2 regions of the Mesorhizobium sp. 8 genome follow, and region 1 is predicted to be linked to the other one. Evidence: predicted binding sites of a transcription regulator. Region 1 holds the regulator's gene; the other holds the start of a gene.
The links. Region 1 encodes LexA, which represses DNA repair genes until DNA is damaged. Its sites were predicted from a motif close to TGTTCNNNNTGTGTTCNG; they were not measured.
Positions count from the first base shown of each region.

Region 2: FGU64_RS13585 (helicase-related protein) is a predicted target of LexA. The motif match lies at 1,700-1,717, and genes of this name have one in related genera.

Region 1 is NZ_CP040914.1:822,860-830,353, reverse strand. It holds gene FGU64_RS03845 (ComEC/Rec2 family competence protein) at 1-1,354, shown strand, start outside; gene lexA (transcriptional repressor LexA) at 1,377-2,114, opposite strand; gene glp (gephyrin-like molybdotransferase Glp) at 2,229-3,434, opposite strand; gene moaC (cyclic pyranopterin monophosphate synthase MoaC) at 3,431-3,937, opposite strand; gene trpC (indole-3-glycerol phosphate synthase TrpC) at 3,940-4,755, opposite strand; gene trpD (anthranilate phosphoribosyltransferase) at 4,759-5,769, opposite strand; gene FGU64_RS03815 (peptidyl-prolyl cis-trans isomerase) at 5,766-7,494, opposite strand, start outside.
Region 2 is NZ_CP040914.1:2,786,767-2,794,260, forward strand. It holds gene FGU64_RS13575 (acetyl-CoA C-acetyltransferase) at 1-356, shown strand, start outside; gene phbB (acetoacetyl-CoA reductase) at 476-1,201, shown strand; gene FGU64_RS13585 (helicase-related protein) at 1,868-5,230, shown strand; gene FGU64_RS13590 (RNA-binding S4 domain-containing protein) at 5,277-5,663, shown strand; gene fdxA (ferredoxin FdxA) at 5,854-6,192, shown strand; gene FGU64_RS13600 (CarD family transcriptional regulator) at 6,555-7,142, shown strand; gene FGU64_RS13605 (5-formyltetrahydrofolate cyclo-ligase) at 7,308-7,494, shown strand, end outside.

The sequences.
Region 1 (7,494 bases):
TGCGGCGGGCGCGGCCTTGTTCGCCATTGCGGCCTATCTGTTCATCTCAGGCGTGGTGGTTGCCGCCGAGCGCAGCTTCATCATGCTGGCGGTGATGCTGACGGCTGTGCTGTTCGACCGGGCGGCGCTCACCATGCGCAACCTCGCGATCTCGGCGATCGCCGTCATCGTCGTGTCGCCGCACGAGGTGGTCGGGCCGAGCTTCCAGATGTCTTTCGCCGCCACCGCGGCCCTTGTCGGCGCCTATGCCGGCTGGAGCGACAGGCGTGCAGCGCGCGGCGACCGGACGCCGCCGCCGAACCGTTCATGGCCGGGCGCCGTCGTGCACCGGATGGTGGCCGCGACCGCCGCCCTGGCGGTGACGTCCATCGTCGCCGGCAGTGCCACGACCCTCTATGCCATGTGGCATTTCCAGCGCGTGTCGCCGCTCAGCCTTTTCGCCAACCTGGCCGTGATGCCGATCGTCTCGGTGCTGGTGATGCCGTTCGCCGTGTTTGCCGCGCTAGCCATGCCGTTCGGAGCGGACTGGCCGTTTCTCTACGTCATGGGCAAGGGGCTGGCGGCGATGATCGCGATTTCCGGCTGGATCGCCGAGCGCTCGCCGCTCGACGCCGTCGGGCTGGTGTCTGTCCAGTCGGTCTTGCTGGTCACCGTTGCGCTGGTGATCGCCACCATGACGACGACGTGGCTCAGGCTGGCGGCGCTGCCCTTTGCGCTGGCCGGGCTGGTGACGATCCATCAAGTCAGGACACCGGACGTGCTGGTTTCCGAGGATGCGCGGCTGGTGGCGCTGCCCATCGGCGGCGGCGAACTCGCCATCAACCGGGCGCGGCCGAACGAATTCACCTCAGACAACTGGCGGCGCGCGCTCGACGCCGAGACGCTGGTGAAACCCGAGGCGCTCAAAGGCAAGGACATGCGCTTCGTCACCACCGACGCCGCGCTCGATCTGCCGTCCGGAACGCCGTTCCTGTGCGCGGGCAAGCTCTGTGTCGCCCGCCACACGTCCGGCGCTATCGTCGTGTGGGCGCAGAACGCCGACGACGCGCGGCCGGCCTGCGCCTATGCGGCGCTGATCGTCATCGCCGACGCGACCGCGAAAAATCCCTGTCGGAAGCTACCCGTTGCGGTCGTCACCGCCAGCGACCTGGCGCGCTCCGGCAGCGCGGCCATTACGTTCGATCCGGTCGCGGCCGACCGGCCGCCGCAGGTCGGTTTCGCCGTCGAGGAAAACTATCGCCCATGGCATGCCCAACGCGCCTTTTCGCGCGAGGCGAGGGGACTGATGCCGTATCAGCGCAAGACCGGCAACAAGAAACAGCAGCGGCGGAGGACAGGCTCACGGCCGGGATGACGGCGTCGGTGCCGCTGCTCCCTCAATACCGCCGGATCAGGCCGACCAGCTTGCCGCGCACCGAAACACGGTCAGGGCCGAAGATACGGGTTTCGTAGGCCGGGTTGGCGGCCTCCAGCGCGATCGAGGCGCCCTTGCGACGGAAGCGCTTCAGCGTCGCCTCCTCGTCGTCGACGATGGCCACGACGATCTCGCCCGGCGTCGCCGTATTGGCGTTCTTGATGATGACGGTGTCGCCGTCGAAAATGCCGGCCTCGATCATCGAATCGCCCTTCACCTCGAGCGCGTAGTGCTCGCCGCCGGAAATCATCTCGGGGGGGACGGTGATGGAATGAGTCCTGTGTTCGATCGCGGCGATCGGCACGCCGGCCGCGATCCGGCCCATGACGGGGATCGACACTGCCGAACCGGCGTCGTCATTGCCGGCGGCATGCAGGCGCTGCGCTTCCCTGGCGGGTCGTCCGGCGCCCGGACCGCCTTGCCCGAGGCCGCCCTGGATGACGCCCGGCGAAAACTTCCTCGCCGCGTTGAGGCCCGGCGCGATGGAATCGGGCAGCCGCAGCACTTCCAGCGCACGCGCCCGATTCCGCAGCCGGCGGATGAAGCCGCGCTCCTCCAGCGCCGTAATGAGCCGGTGGATACCGGACTTGGAGGCAAGGTCCAGCGCTTCCTTCATCTCGTCGAAGGACGGCGGGATGCCGCTCTCCTTCAGCCTTTCATGGATGAACAGGAGAAGCTCGTGTTGCTTGCGTGTCAGCATGGCGGACCCCCAGGCGCTCGAAACAGAATCGGAAAACAAACCCGGAACAAACACTATCTGTTCCAGTTGTGTTCCGCAACCGTTTAAAGTTTCATGAATGCCTTGACGATTTGTTCAGCGCAGCATCAGCACCGGGCAGGCGTCACCCTCGGCGGCGGCCGGCGCATGCGGCGCGCGCACGATCAGGCCGTTGGCGTCGGCCAGCTTGCGCAGCATCGAGGAATCCTGGATGCCGAAGGGCGTGGCAACAAGACGCCCGTCGTCCTCGCGCACGACCGCCCTGACATAGTCCTCGCGGCGGTCGTTCTCCCGCATCGCGGCGCCGAGGTGGGCGATTCGGATATCTTGCGCGAAGGGACGGCCGCCGAGCTTCGCCAGAAGTGGTTTTACGAAAAGCTGCGAGCACACCAGGCTGGCGACCGGATTGCCGGGCAGGCCGATGCAGCGGATGGCGCCCATGCGGCCGAACATCAGCGGCTTGCCGGGGCGCATGGCGATCTTCCAGAAATCCAGCGTCATGCCTTCGCCGGTCAGCACGTCGTGGACGAGATCGTGGTCGCCGACGGAAGCACCGCCCAGCGTGACGATGACGTCGGCGCCCGCCGCGACGGCTTGTCGGACCAGCGCCGCGATGGCCTCCTTGCGGTCGGCGGCGATGCCGAGGTCGAGCGCCGTAGCGCCCACCGAAGCGGCGGCGGCGGCGACGCCATAGGCATTGGAGGAGATGATCTGGTCGGGGCCGAGGGCGTCTCCGGGTGCCACCAGTTCGTCGCCGGTGGCGATGATGGCGACCAGCGGGCGGCGCACCACCTCAAGACGCGGGTGGTTGGCGGATGCGGCGAGCGACAGTGCCGCCGGATCGAGCAAGCGCCCTTTTTCCAGAAGCAGGTCGCCTTCGCGGAAATCCAGCCCGGCACGACGGATGTTGCGCTCGGCGGCGGTGGGCTCCAGCACCTCTATCGCGCCGTCGCCGAGAGCGCGCACGTTTTCCTGAATGACGATGGTGTCGGCGCCGGCCGGCAGCGGCGCGCCGGTGAAGACGCGCACCGCCTGGCCCGGCCCGACCGTGCCGTCGAACGCGCGCCCGGCCGGGGCGGCGCCGATCACCGTCAGCCGGGCAGGGGCGGTGGCGACGTCGGCGGCGCGGGTGGCGTAGCCGTCCATGGCCGATGCGTCGAACGGCGGCTGCGTGCGCAGGGCCACGACCGGCTCGGCCAGAACGCGGTCATGGGCTTCGTGCAGGGCCACGCTTTCTGCCGGCAGCGGCTCGACGCCGTCGAGCAGGCGGGTCAGCGCTTCCGCGACAGGCACCAGCGTCATCGGCCTGCTGTCCCGTCTTCGTCAGCTTTGTAGCTGCCGGACTTGCCGCCGGTCTTCTCGACCAGCCTGATGCCGGAAATCGTCATGGCGCGGTCGACCGCCTTGGCCATGTCGTAGATGGTCAGGCAGGCGACGGACGCGGCGGTCAGCGCCTCCATCTCGACGCCCGTCTTGCCGGTGACGCGCGCCAGCGCCGTCACCTTCAGGCCGGGCAGCGCCTCGACCGGTTCGATGTCCACCGAAACCTTGGTCAGAAGCAGCGGATGGCAGAGCGGGATCAGTTCGTGCGTCTTCTTGGCGGCCATGATGCCGGCAATGCGCGCCGTGCCCAGCACGTCGCCCTTTTTCGCGTTGCCGGCCACGATGGTCGCCAGCGTCTCGCGCTTCATCGAGACGAAGCCTTCGGCGACCGCCGTGCGCTCAGTCTCGGCCTTGGCGCCGACGTCGACCATATGCGCCTCGCCCCGGGCGCCGATATGGGTGAGGCCGGAAGCGCCGCTCATGGTCAGGCCTGCGCCGCCATCGCGGCATCGAGGCCGAGCAAGGCGCGGGTTGCCGCCGTCACGTCGGGCTGCCGCATCAGGCTTTCACCGACGAGGAAGGTGCCTATGCCCACCTTCTCCAGCCTCCGGCAATCGGCATGGGTGAAGATGCCGCTTTCGCCGACAAGCAGCCGGTCGGCCGGCACCAGCTTCGCCAGCCGCTCGGAGGTTTCCAGCGTCGTCTCGAAAGTACGCAGGTTGCGGTTGTTGATGCCGATCAGGCGGGACGACAGTTTCAGCGCCCGCTCGGTCTCGGCCTCGTCATGCACCTCGATCAGCGCGTCCATGCCAAGCTCGGTCGCCGCATCCTCCAGCGCGCGCGCCATGGCGTCGTCGACGCAGGCCATGATGATGAGGATGGCGTCGGCGCCCCAGGCGCGCGCCTCGTAGACCTGATAGGGATCGAACAGGAAATCCTTGCGCAAGGCGGGCAGGGCGGTCGCCGCGCGAGCGGCGGCCAAAAATTCCGGCGCGCCCTGGAAGGAGGGCGCGTCGGTCAGCACCGACAGGCAGGCGCCGCCGCCGGCTTCGTAGGCGCGGGCCAGCGCCGGCGGGTCGAAGTCGGCGCGGATCAGGCCTTTCGACGGGCTCGCCTTCTTCACTTCGGCGATCAGCGCGAAGCGGCCTTGCGCGCGCTTGCGCTCGAGTGCCGCGCGAAAGCCGCGTGGGGCGTCGGCGTCCTTCGCCCGCGCCTTGACCTCGGCCAGCGGCAGGCGCGCTTTGGCGGCGGCGATCTCGTCCAGCTTATAGGCTTCGATCTTTTTCAGGATGTCGGTCATGGCCTATTCGTTCGACACCTTGACCAGCTTTTCCAGCACGGCATGCGCCTTGCCGGCGTCGATAGCCGCGGCGGCCTCGGCGATGCCGTCTTGCAGTGTCGCCGCCTTGCCGGCGACGACGAGGCCGGCGCCGGCATTCATTAGCACGGTGTCGCGATAGGCGCCCGGCTTGCCCGAGAGCACGCCGCGCAGGGCCTCTGCATTGTAGGCCGCGTCGCCGCCGCGCAACTCGTCCTTGGTGTGGCGCGACAGGCCGAATTCCTCCGGCGTCAGCGTGAAGGTGCGGATTTCGCCGTTCGCCAGTTCGGCGACATGCGTCTCGCCCGTCGTGGTGATCTCGTCGTAGCCATCGCCATGGACGACCCAGACATGATCGGAACCAAGCGCCTTAAGGGTCTCGGCCACCGGCTCCACCCATTCCGGTGCGAAGACGCCGACAAGCTGTCGGGCGACACCGGCCGGGTTGGTCAGGGGACCGAGCAAATTGAAGATGGTGCGGGTGCCGAGTTCAACCCTGATCGGCCCGACATGCTTCATGGCCGGATGATGGTTCGGCGCGAACATGAAGCCGATCCCTGCCTTGCCGACGCAACGGCCGATCTCTTCCGGAGGCTGATCCAATTTGACACCGAGCGCCGTCAGCACGTCGGCGGTTCCGGTCAATGAGGACAGGCCGCGGTTGCCGTGCTTGGCCACCGGCACGCCGCAGGCGGCGACGACGAAGGCCGAGGCGGTGGAGATGTTGACACTGTGCGAGCCGTCGCCGCCGGTGCCGACGATGTCGACCGCGCCGGCGGGCGCCGTAACGCGCAGCATCTTGTCGCGCATGGTGGCGACGGCGCCTGAAATCTCGTCCACGGTCTCGCCGCGCGCCCTGAGCGCCATCAGGAAGCCGCCGATCTGGCCCGGGGTCGCGTCGCCCGACATGATGATGTCGAAAGCCTCGCGCGCCTCGGCGAAGGTGAGCGGGGTGCCTGCCGCAATCTTGGCGATATGCGGCTTCAGCGCGCTCATTGCTGCGCCTGTTCGACGGCGACCTGGTCGATGCGCACGTCGTACTGCGTCTGCAATTGCGCCACGAGCTCATCGAGCAGATCGTCCGAAAGGCCGCCGGCGAAGGATTTCTGCGCGTCTTCCGGAACGGAGCTGGCATCGGCGCCTGCCGGCTCGAACACCTCGGCGACCTTGAACAGGATCTCGCCGTCGCCGGTCGGGGAGGGCACGATGCCGGTGCCGCCTTCACCGACGCCGAACATGATGGCGGCACCCGCCTTGCCGAAGTCGGCGTCGTCGGCCTCGCGCTTCAACCCGCGCTTGGTCTGCTTTTCCAGCTTCAGTTCGGTTGCCAGCGCGTCGAGCGACGTGCCGTCCTTGAGCCGCTTTTCCAGCTCGGCCGCCTTGGCGGAGAGCCGCTTGGTGGTTTCCTCGGCCGTCCAGTCGGCGGCGACCTTCTGGCGTACCTCGTCCAGCGTACGGTCGCGGGCGGGGGTCACCGAGACGACCTCGTAGAACAGGTAGCCGTTGTTCGCCGTGGTCAGTCCGTCGTTCTCGATGCCCGCTTCGGCGTCGAAGACGGCGCGGATGAGGGCGGCCGATTCCGGCAGGTCCTTGATGACGCTGCCGTCCGGCCGCTGGCCGGCGCGGTCGACGGCGTCGACGGTGACGACCTTGAGCTTCAGCTTGTCGGCGGCCTCCTGCAAGGTCGCGCCGCCGGCGCGGGCGTCCTCGTAGGAATCGTGCACGTCGAGCAGGATGCGGTTGGCCTCGCCGAGCGCGATCTGCTTGCGGATTTCATCCGAGACCTCGGCAAGCGGCTTGACGACTTCCGGCGTAATGGCGGTAACGCGCAGCAGCACCGGGCCGAAGCTGCCCTGGACGACGCCGCTGACCTGGTTGAGGCCGAGCGCGAAAGCCGCGTCGGCGACTGCCTTGTCTGCGATCTTGTCCTTCGACAGGGTGCCGAGCAAGGTGTCGGCCTCGTTCTTGCCCTGCGCCGTCGCGAGCTTGTCGAAAGTGCCGCCGGCCTTGAGCGAATCGAGCGCCGCCTGGGCCTCCTCGGGCGTCTTGAACACCAGCTGCTCGATCGTGCGGGTTTCCGGCGACGTATAGCGCTCCTTGTTCTTCTCGTAGTCTTCCTGGACTTGGCTGTCGCTGACCGAGCTCAGGTCCATGATGTCCTCGGGCTCGAGGCGGACATAGGAGAACTTGCGGTATTCGGGAGCCGCATAGGTCTTCCTGTTTTCCTCGAAATAGGCCTTCAGCACGTCGTCGCTCGGGGCCTCGATCGGCTCGACCATCGACTTCGGCAGCGAGAGGTAGTCGATCGTGCGGTCTTCGCCGCGATAGAGCGCCACGGCCTTGAGGAAGGTGTCGGGGGCCTTCAGCCCGTCGGAAACGGCTTCGACGATCTGCTGGCGCACGGCGACCTGGCCGCGGTTCTTCAGGTAATCCTCCGGCCGCATGCCGACCTGCCGCAGCACATATTCGAACATCTGCCGGTCGAACTGGCCGTTCTGTCCCCGGAAGGCGGGGTCCTCGCGGGTCAGTTCGGCCAGCCGGTCCTTGGAAAGGCCGAGGCTCATCTTGCGCGCCTGCTCGTCGAGCACGGCGCCGGAGACGAGCTGCGCCAGAACCTGGTTGTCGATGCCAAGCGCCTTCGCCTGGTCGCGCGTCAGCCGCTGGCCGAACTGCTGCGACATGGCGTTGATCTGGCGGTCGTAGGTGAGGCGGTATTCGGTC
Region 2 (7,494 bases), 2.0 Mb from region 1:
CCTCCTGGGCGACCGCCGGCGTCGATCCGGCGATCATGGGCACCGGCCCGATCCCGGCCTCGCGCAAGGCGCTGGAAAAGGCCGGCTGGGCGGTCGGCGACCTCGATCTCGTCGAGGCCAACGAAGCCTTCGCCGCGCAGGCGTGCGCCGTCAACAAGGACATGGGCTGGGACCCGTCGATCGTCAACGTCAACGGCGGGGCGATTGCCATCGGCCATCCGATCGGCGCTTCCGGCGCCCGCATCTTCAACACCCTCGTCCACGAAATGAAGCGGCGCGGCGCCAAAAAAGGCCTGGCGACGCTGTGCATCGGCGGCGGCATGGGCGTGGCGATGTGCGTGGAAGCGATGAACTGAGGCAATAAGGGAATAGGGCAATATGGCAGTAGGGGAATAAGGGAAGAAGAAGCGGAACCGACCGCTCTCCCCTATTCCCTTACTCCCGTATTCCCCTGAATTTGGGAGGAGAACCATTCATGACCAAAGTCGCACTCGTCACCGGCGGATCGCGCGGCATCGGCGCCGCCATTTCCATCGCGCTGAAAAATGCCGGCTATGCGGTGGCGGCGAACTATGCCGGCAACGACGAGGCGGCGAAAAAATTCACCGCGGAGACGGGCATCAAGACCTACAAATGGTCGGTCGCCGACTACGACGCCTGCGCCGCCGGCGTCAAGCAGGTCGAGGCGGACCTAGGCCCGGTGGCCGTGCTGGTCAACAATGCCGGCATCACCCGCGATGCCATGTTCCACAAGATGACACCGCAGCAGTGGAACGAGGTGATCGGCACCAACCTCAGCGGCGTCTTCAACATGACGCACCCGGTCTGGGGCGGCATGCGCGACAGGAAGTTCGGCCGCGTCATCACCATCTCCTCCATCAACGGCCAGAAGGGGCAGGCAGGCCAGGCGAACTATTCGGCAGCCAAGGCCGGCGACATCGGCTTTTCCAAGGCGCTGGCTCAGGAAGGCGCGCGCGCGGGCATCACCGTCAACGTCATCTGCCCCGGCTACATCGCCACCGAAATGGTCAAGGCCATCGACGAGAAGGTGCTGGCCGAGCGCATCATCCCGCAGATCCCGGTCGGCCGCCTCGGCGAACCGGAGGAAATCGCCCGCTGCGTGGTGTTCCTCGCTTCCGAGGAGGCCGGCTTCATCACCGGCTCCACCATCTCAGCCAACGGCGGGCAGTATTTCGCCTGAACCGACGGAAAGCCGGTTAAGAAACGGGTCGCTTCGGCGGCCCGTTTTTCGTTTCCGCTGTGCCGATACGGCACGCGAACGTTAACGCCGGCGGTGGAGATCGCGCCGTCACCGTTACCCAAGCTGTGAATCCTCGGTGGATAGCCTGTGGACAACACAAGATGTTGGGGTGAACGAAACGGGAATATCGTTCCATCTCTGATTCGTCGCCGATTCGTTCCGGCTTTGGTCGAAACGTTAACGACGGCAGGCTTTCCGGCCTCGGCTTCCGTTAATTCCCGTTAGGAAAAATCAACGAATCCATAATCTTACTTGGCGACCCGCACCTGCCGCCGGGTCGCCGGCAGAAGCACGCCGGCAAAGGTTAACGCCGACAGCGGATTCCGGCCGGCCGGCCGTTCCGCTGATTCAGCATGTGGTACGGACCACTTCGCCGCGATCCACATCTAGCCGTGAACGAAGCGTGAATCCGCCTGAGTCAGCGATTCGTCGCTGATTCGTTCCAGACTCGTTCCATCTGTTAACTCCGACGCATAGAGAGGCCGTTTCAAAGGTCGTTTTGCACCGCCTGTTGAACATTGCGCTTTCACCCGCCGCCGCGAATGCCTATGTGTCGCCTGTCACGGCAGTCCGCCCCGTACGACCATGAGGCGATCCCCCGAACCGATGAACATTCGCCCGCAATCCACCGAGCCGCTGATCCTGTCGGGACGCGACGTCACCGCCGTGCTCGGCCCCACCAACACCGGCAAGACGCATCTCGCCATCGAGCGCATGGTGGCGCATGAGAGCGGCGTTATCGGCCTGCCGCTGAGGCTTTTGGCTCGCGAGGTCTATGCGCGGCTCTGCGAGAAGGTCGGCGCCCACAAGGTCTCGCTGGTCACGGGCGAGGAGAAGATCCAGCCGGCCGGCGCGAAATATTCGGTCTGCACCGTCGAGGCGATGCCGCGCGAGACGGACGCCGCTTTCGTGGCCATCGACGAGGTGCAGCTTGCCGGCGACCTCGAACGCGGCCACATCTTCACCGACCGCATCCTGCACCTTCGCGGCCGGCAGGAGACGCTGCTGCTGGGTGCCGCCACCATGCACGGCATCCTGCAAAAGCTGTTGAAGGGCGTTTCGGTGGTGACAAGGCCACGCCTGTCGCATCTCGCCTATGCCGGCTCGAAGAAGCTGACTCGCTTGCCGCGCCGCACCGCCATCGTCGCCTTCTCGGCCGACGAGGTCTATGCCATCGCCGAACTGATCCGCCGCCAGCAGGGCGGCGCCGCCGTGGTGCTGGGCGCGCTGTCGCCGCGCACCCGCAACGCCCAGGTGGCGCTCTACCAGTCCGGCGACGTCGACTATCTGGTCGCCACTGACGCCATCGGCATGGGCCTCAACCTCGACGTCGACCACGTCGCCTTCGCCCAGAACCGCAAGTTCGACGGCTATCAGTACCGCCAGCTCACCGCCGCCGAGCTCGGCCAGATCGCCGGCCGCGCCGGCCGCCACATGCGCGACGGCACCTTCGGCGTCACCGGACGGGTCGATCCGTTCGACGAGGACCTCGTCCAGAAGCTCGAGGCGCACGATTTCGAGCCGGTAAAAGTGCTGCAATGGCGCACCGCGCGGTTCGACTTTTCCTCGCTCGACGCGCTTATGCGCTCGATCGAGACCAACGCGCCGGTCGAAGGCCTGGCGCGGGCGCTGCCGGCGGTGGACGCGCAGGCGCTCGACTTCCTGTCGAAGGACGGCGAGATCCGCGCGCTGGCCACGAACCCGAAACGGGTCGAGCTCCTGTGGGAAGCCTGCGCCCTGCCCGACTACCGCCGCATCGCGCCGGCCCAGCACGCTGACCTCATCGCCTCCATCTACATGGACCTTGCCCGGCATGGTCATGTCGACGAGAATTACATGGCCGAGCAGGTGCGCCGCGCCGACACCACCGAAGGCGACATCGACACGCTGTCGCATCGCATCGCCCAGATCAGGACCTGGACCTTCGTGTCGAACCGCCCCGGCTGGCTTGCCGATCCGACACACTGGCAGGAAAAGACCAGGGAAATCGAAGACAGATTGTCGGATGCGCTGCATGAGCGCTTGACGAAACGCTTTGTCGACCGCAGGACTTCCGTCCTCATGCGGCGCCTTAGAGAAAACACCATGCTTGATGCCGAAATCAATCCGAACGGAACGGTCCTCGTCGAGGGCCACCATGTCGGTGAACTCCAGGGGTTCCGCTTCACCGCCGACGCCAGCGCCGGCGGCGAGGACGCCAAGGCGGTGAAGACCGCCGCGCAGAAGGCGCTGGCGGCCGAGTTCGAGGCGCGTGCGGAGCGTTTCGCCGCTTCCGGCAACGGCGACATCGCGCTCGCCTCGGACGGCACGCTGCGCTGGATCGGCGCACCCATCGGCACGCTGGTCGCTGGCGAGGATGTCTTGAAGCCGCGCGTCATCCTTTTGGCCGACGAGCAGCTCGAAGGGGCTGCCCGTGACAAGGTACAGGCGCGCGCCGAACGCTTCGTCAATTTCCAGGTGGAAAGCCTTTTGAAGCCGCTGGCCGACCTGAAGACTGCCGAGCAATTGACCGGCATTGCGCGCGGCATTGCCTTTCGTCTGGTCGAAAGCCTCGGCCTGATCAACCGCCGCGAGATCGCCGAGGACATCCGCTCGCTCGACCAGGAGGGGCGCGCAGCACTTCGCCGGCTCGGCGTGCGCTTCGGCGCCTACCACGTCTTCATCCCGGCGCTGATCAAGCCGGCGCCGGCCGGGCTGGTGACGCTTTTGTGGGCGCTCCAGAACGACGGCAAGGACAAGCTCGGCTTCGGCGACGTCGTCCATGCGCTCGCATCGGGGCGCACCTCGATGGTGGTCAACCAGTCTTTCGACAAGGATTTCTATCGGCTCGCCGGTTATCGCAACCTCGGCCGCCGCGCCGTCCGCGTCGATATCCTCGAACGCCTCGCCGATCTGATCCGTCCGGCCACCATGTGGAAGCCCGGCACCGGCCCGCGTCCCGACGGCGCCTATGACGGCCAGGCCTTCGTCGTCACGCCGCCGATGATGTCGATCCTCGGCGCCACCGCCGACGACATGGAAGAGATCCTGAAGGGCCTCGGCTACCGCGCCGAACCGAAGCCGGCCGAAGAGGTCAAGGCCAAGCTCGAAGCCATCGACGCCGCCGCACAGGCGGCCGCTGAGGCGAAAGCGGCGGCGGATGCCGCCAAAGCGGCTGAAGCTGCTGCGGCTGAAACGACGGAAGCGTCGGTATCAGCGGAAGTTTCGGCGGACTCAGCCGTGCAAACCGATGAGGCCGCCGAAGACGGCGCCGTCCTATCCTCCCCCCTTGAGGGGGAGGTGCCCCCGCAGGGGGCGGAGGGGGTCGGTGCGGAAGTGCTCGACGTTCCTTCTGCGGAATCTGCGGAGATTTCTGATCAGACGTTGCACAATGAGGATGTCGGAGCGGTTGAGGTGACCCCTCCCGGCCCTTCGGGCCACCCTCCCCTCAAGGGGGAGGACGCAGCGGCCACCGCCGTCGAGGCGAAGGATACCGCTACGGCTGACGAGACTGCACCTGCCGAAGCCCAGCAAGCCGAAGCCGCCGAGGCGGAGGCGCCCAAGCCGATCCTTCTGTGGCGGCAGCAGCGCTTCGACCGGCCGCGCGGCGGCCAGCGGCACGACCATCGCGGCCGTGGCGGTCCACGGCATGGCCGGCCGGGCAACGCACAGGGCGATGATCAGAAGCCCGGCGAAAAGCAGGGCGGATGGAAGAGAGGCGGCAGGCCGCAGGACGGACAGGGCGAGCAGGGCGAACGCCGTCACGGACGGCCACAGGGCGAGCGGCCGGATCATCGCCGCGACGGCCGACCGGACCGCAAGGGCAAGCCCGACAACCGCCGCCATGACAGGGCAGCGGGCGGCAAGGACGGCGGACCGGGCGGCAAGCCGGCCTTCCAGCAAAAGCCGCGCGAGGAACGCCCCGCCCGCTTCGATCCGGATTCGCCCTTCGCCAAGCTCGCCGCCCTGCGCGACCAGTTGAAGAAGTAGATGCCGGCAGCCGCGTCATCGGCCGCTGCGGCCGGTCTTTGACGGCATGGTCGCCGAGGGCCGCCAGCGCATCGACAAATGGCTGGTCTTCGCCCGTGCGGTGAAATCGCGCTCGCTGGCAGCCAAGCTGGTCGTCGCCGGGCGCGTGCGCGTCAATCGCGACAAAGCGGCGCAGGCTTCCGACACGGTCAAGGCCGGCGACGTGCTCACCATCGCGCTCGACCGGCGCATCCTCGTCTGGAAGGTGCTGGCGCCCGGCATCCGGCGCGGCCCCGCCGAGGAGGCGCGCACCCTCTACGAGGATATCTCGCCGGCGCCCGCCGCGCACGACCCCGCCCTGCCGGATGCGGTCGCGCCGATCCGCGAGGCGGGCAGCGGCCGGCCGACGAAGAAGGAGCGCCGGCAGACCGACCGTCTCATCGGCGACGAGTGACCGCCTCTTCCCGGTAAAGCGCTCCGGCACGCTTTTCGCGATCCCGTTCGGGAGGTCCCAGCGCGGTTCTGGCGCAAAAACCATTCGCGGCTGGGCCGCGCCTGCGACGAGACACGGCCTTGCAAGGCGCCGGCAAAGACGTTACCTCACCGCCGAAAACATTGAAAAGACGGCGTTCCGGAGCCGACCCATGACCTATGTCGTGACCGACAACTGCATCAAGTGCAAGTACATGGACTGCGTCGAGGTCTGTCCGGTCGATTGCTTCTACGAAGGCGAGAACATGCTCGTCATCCATCCCGACGAGTGCATCGACTGCGGCGTGTGCGAGCCGGAATGCCCGGCAGACGCGATCAAGCCCGACACCGACGGCGGCCTCGACAAATGGCTCCAGGTCAACGCCGAATACGCCGACAAGTGGCCCAACATCGCCACCAAGAAGGACGCGCCGGCGGACGCCAAGCAGTTCGACGGCGAGGAAGGCAAGTTCGAGAAATACTTTTCGCCCGAGCCCGGCGGCGGCGACTGACGGGGCGCCGTGCAGGCGCCGAATTGACGCAACGTCACCACGGCGGCGGGCTGGTCGTTTTGCCGACGATCCGCCCGTCCGCTCTTCGCGCATGCAGCAAATTCTTGATTCTTCCGACTTTTTGTGCTACCTATAGCCATCATGCCGGTGACACACGTCGATTGATGGCGCCAACGCCTAATCACTGAAAGGTGGGTTTCAGAGTCCGGGCCAGAGTGATCTGGGTCAGGCCGTTGCCTTGCAACATGCCGGCCCTGTCTTCCCCGGAACACACCTGTCATGCGGCAAGGCCGGAACGAAACCGGCCCGCTTGAGTTCAGTCGGCAGCCCCGCCGGCGCCACAACAAGGAGTTCAGGGCGTAATGGCAACAGCAACCCCGCAGAAGAAGTCCGCAGCATCGGCCGTCCGCCACGGCTTCAAGACCGGCGAGTTCATCGTCTACCCCGCCCACGGCGTCGGCCAGATCGTCTCCATCGACGAGCAGGAAGTGGCGGGCATGAAGCTGGAACTGTTCGTCATCGACTTCCAGAAGGACAAGATGCGCCTCAAGGTGCCGGTCGCCAAGGCGACCTCCATCGGCATGCGCAAGCTTTCCGAGACCGATTACGTCGACCGCGCGCTGAAGGTCGTGCAGGGCCGCGCCCGTGTCAAGCGCACCATGTGGTCGCGCCGCGCGCAGGAATACGATGCCAAGATCAATTCCGGCGACCTGATCTCCATCTCGGAAGTCGTGCGCGACCTCTACCGCGCCGACAACCAGCCGGAGCAGTCCTATTCCGAACGGCAGCTCTACGAGGCCGCGCTCGACCGCATGGCGCGCGAGATCGCAGCCGTCAACCGCATGTCGGAGACCGAGGCCGTGCGCCTCATCGAGGTCAACCTGAACAAGGGTCCCAAGCGCGGCGCCAAGGCCGACAACGAGGAAACCGAGCAGGAAGAAGCCGCGTAAAGGTTTCCTGTCCGCAGCGAGTTTGAAAGACCCGGCCGAAGCGCCGGGTCTTTTGCTTTTTAGGATCGAGGAATGGCGTGGCATCGATGAAGCGCGCCACCGTTGCGGAACAACCGCGGATCGCGGCATGGTGGAAACCGACACAGCGAGCACGGCGAGAACATCATGACCTCCCTGAAAGACCTGAAAAAACATCTGCGCATGGAAGCGCTCGGCCGCCGCGATGCGCTCGATCCGGCCTGGCGCATTGAAGCCTCGCTCGCCATGGCCGAGCATGCGCCGGCGATCGACCTCAGCCATGGTCCGGTGGTTTCCGGCTTCCTGCCGATCCGCTCGGAGGTCGACCTGCGCC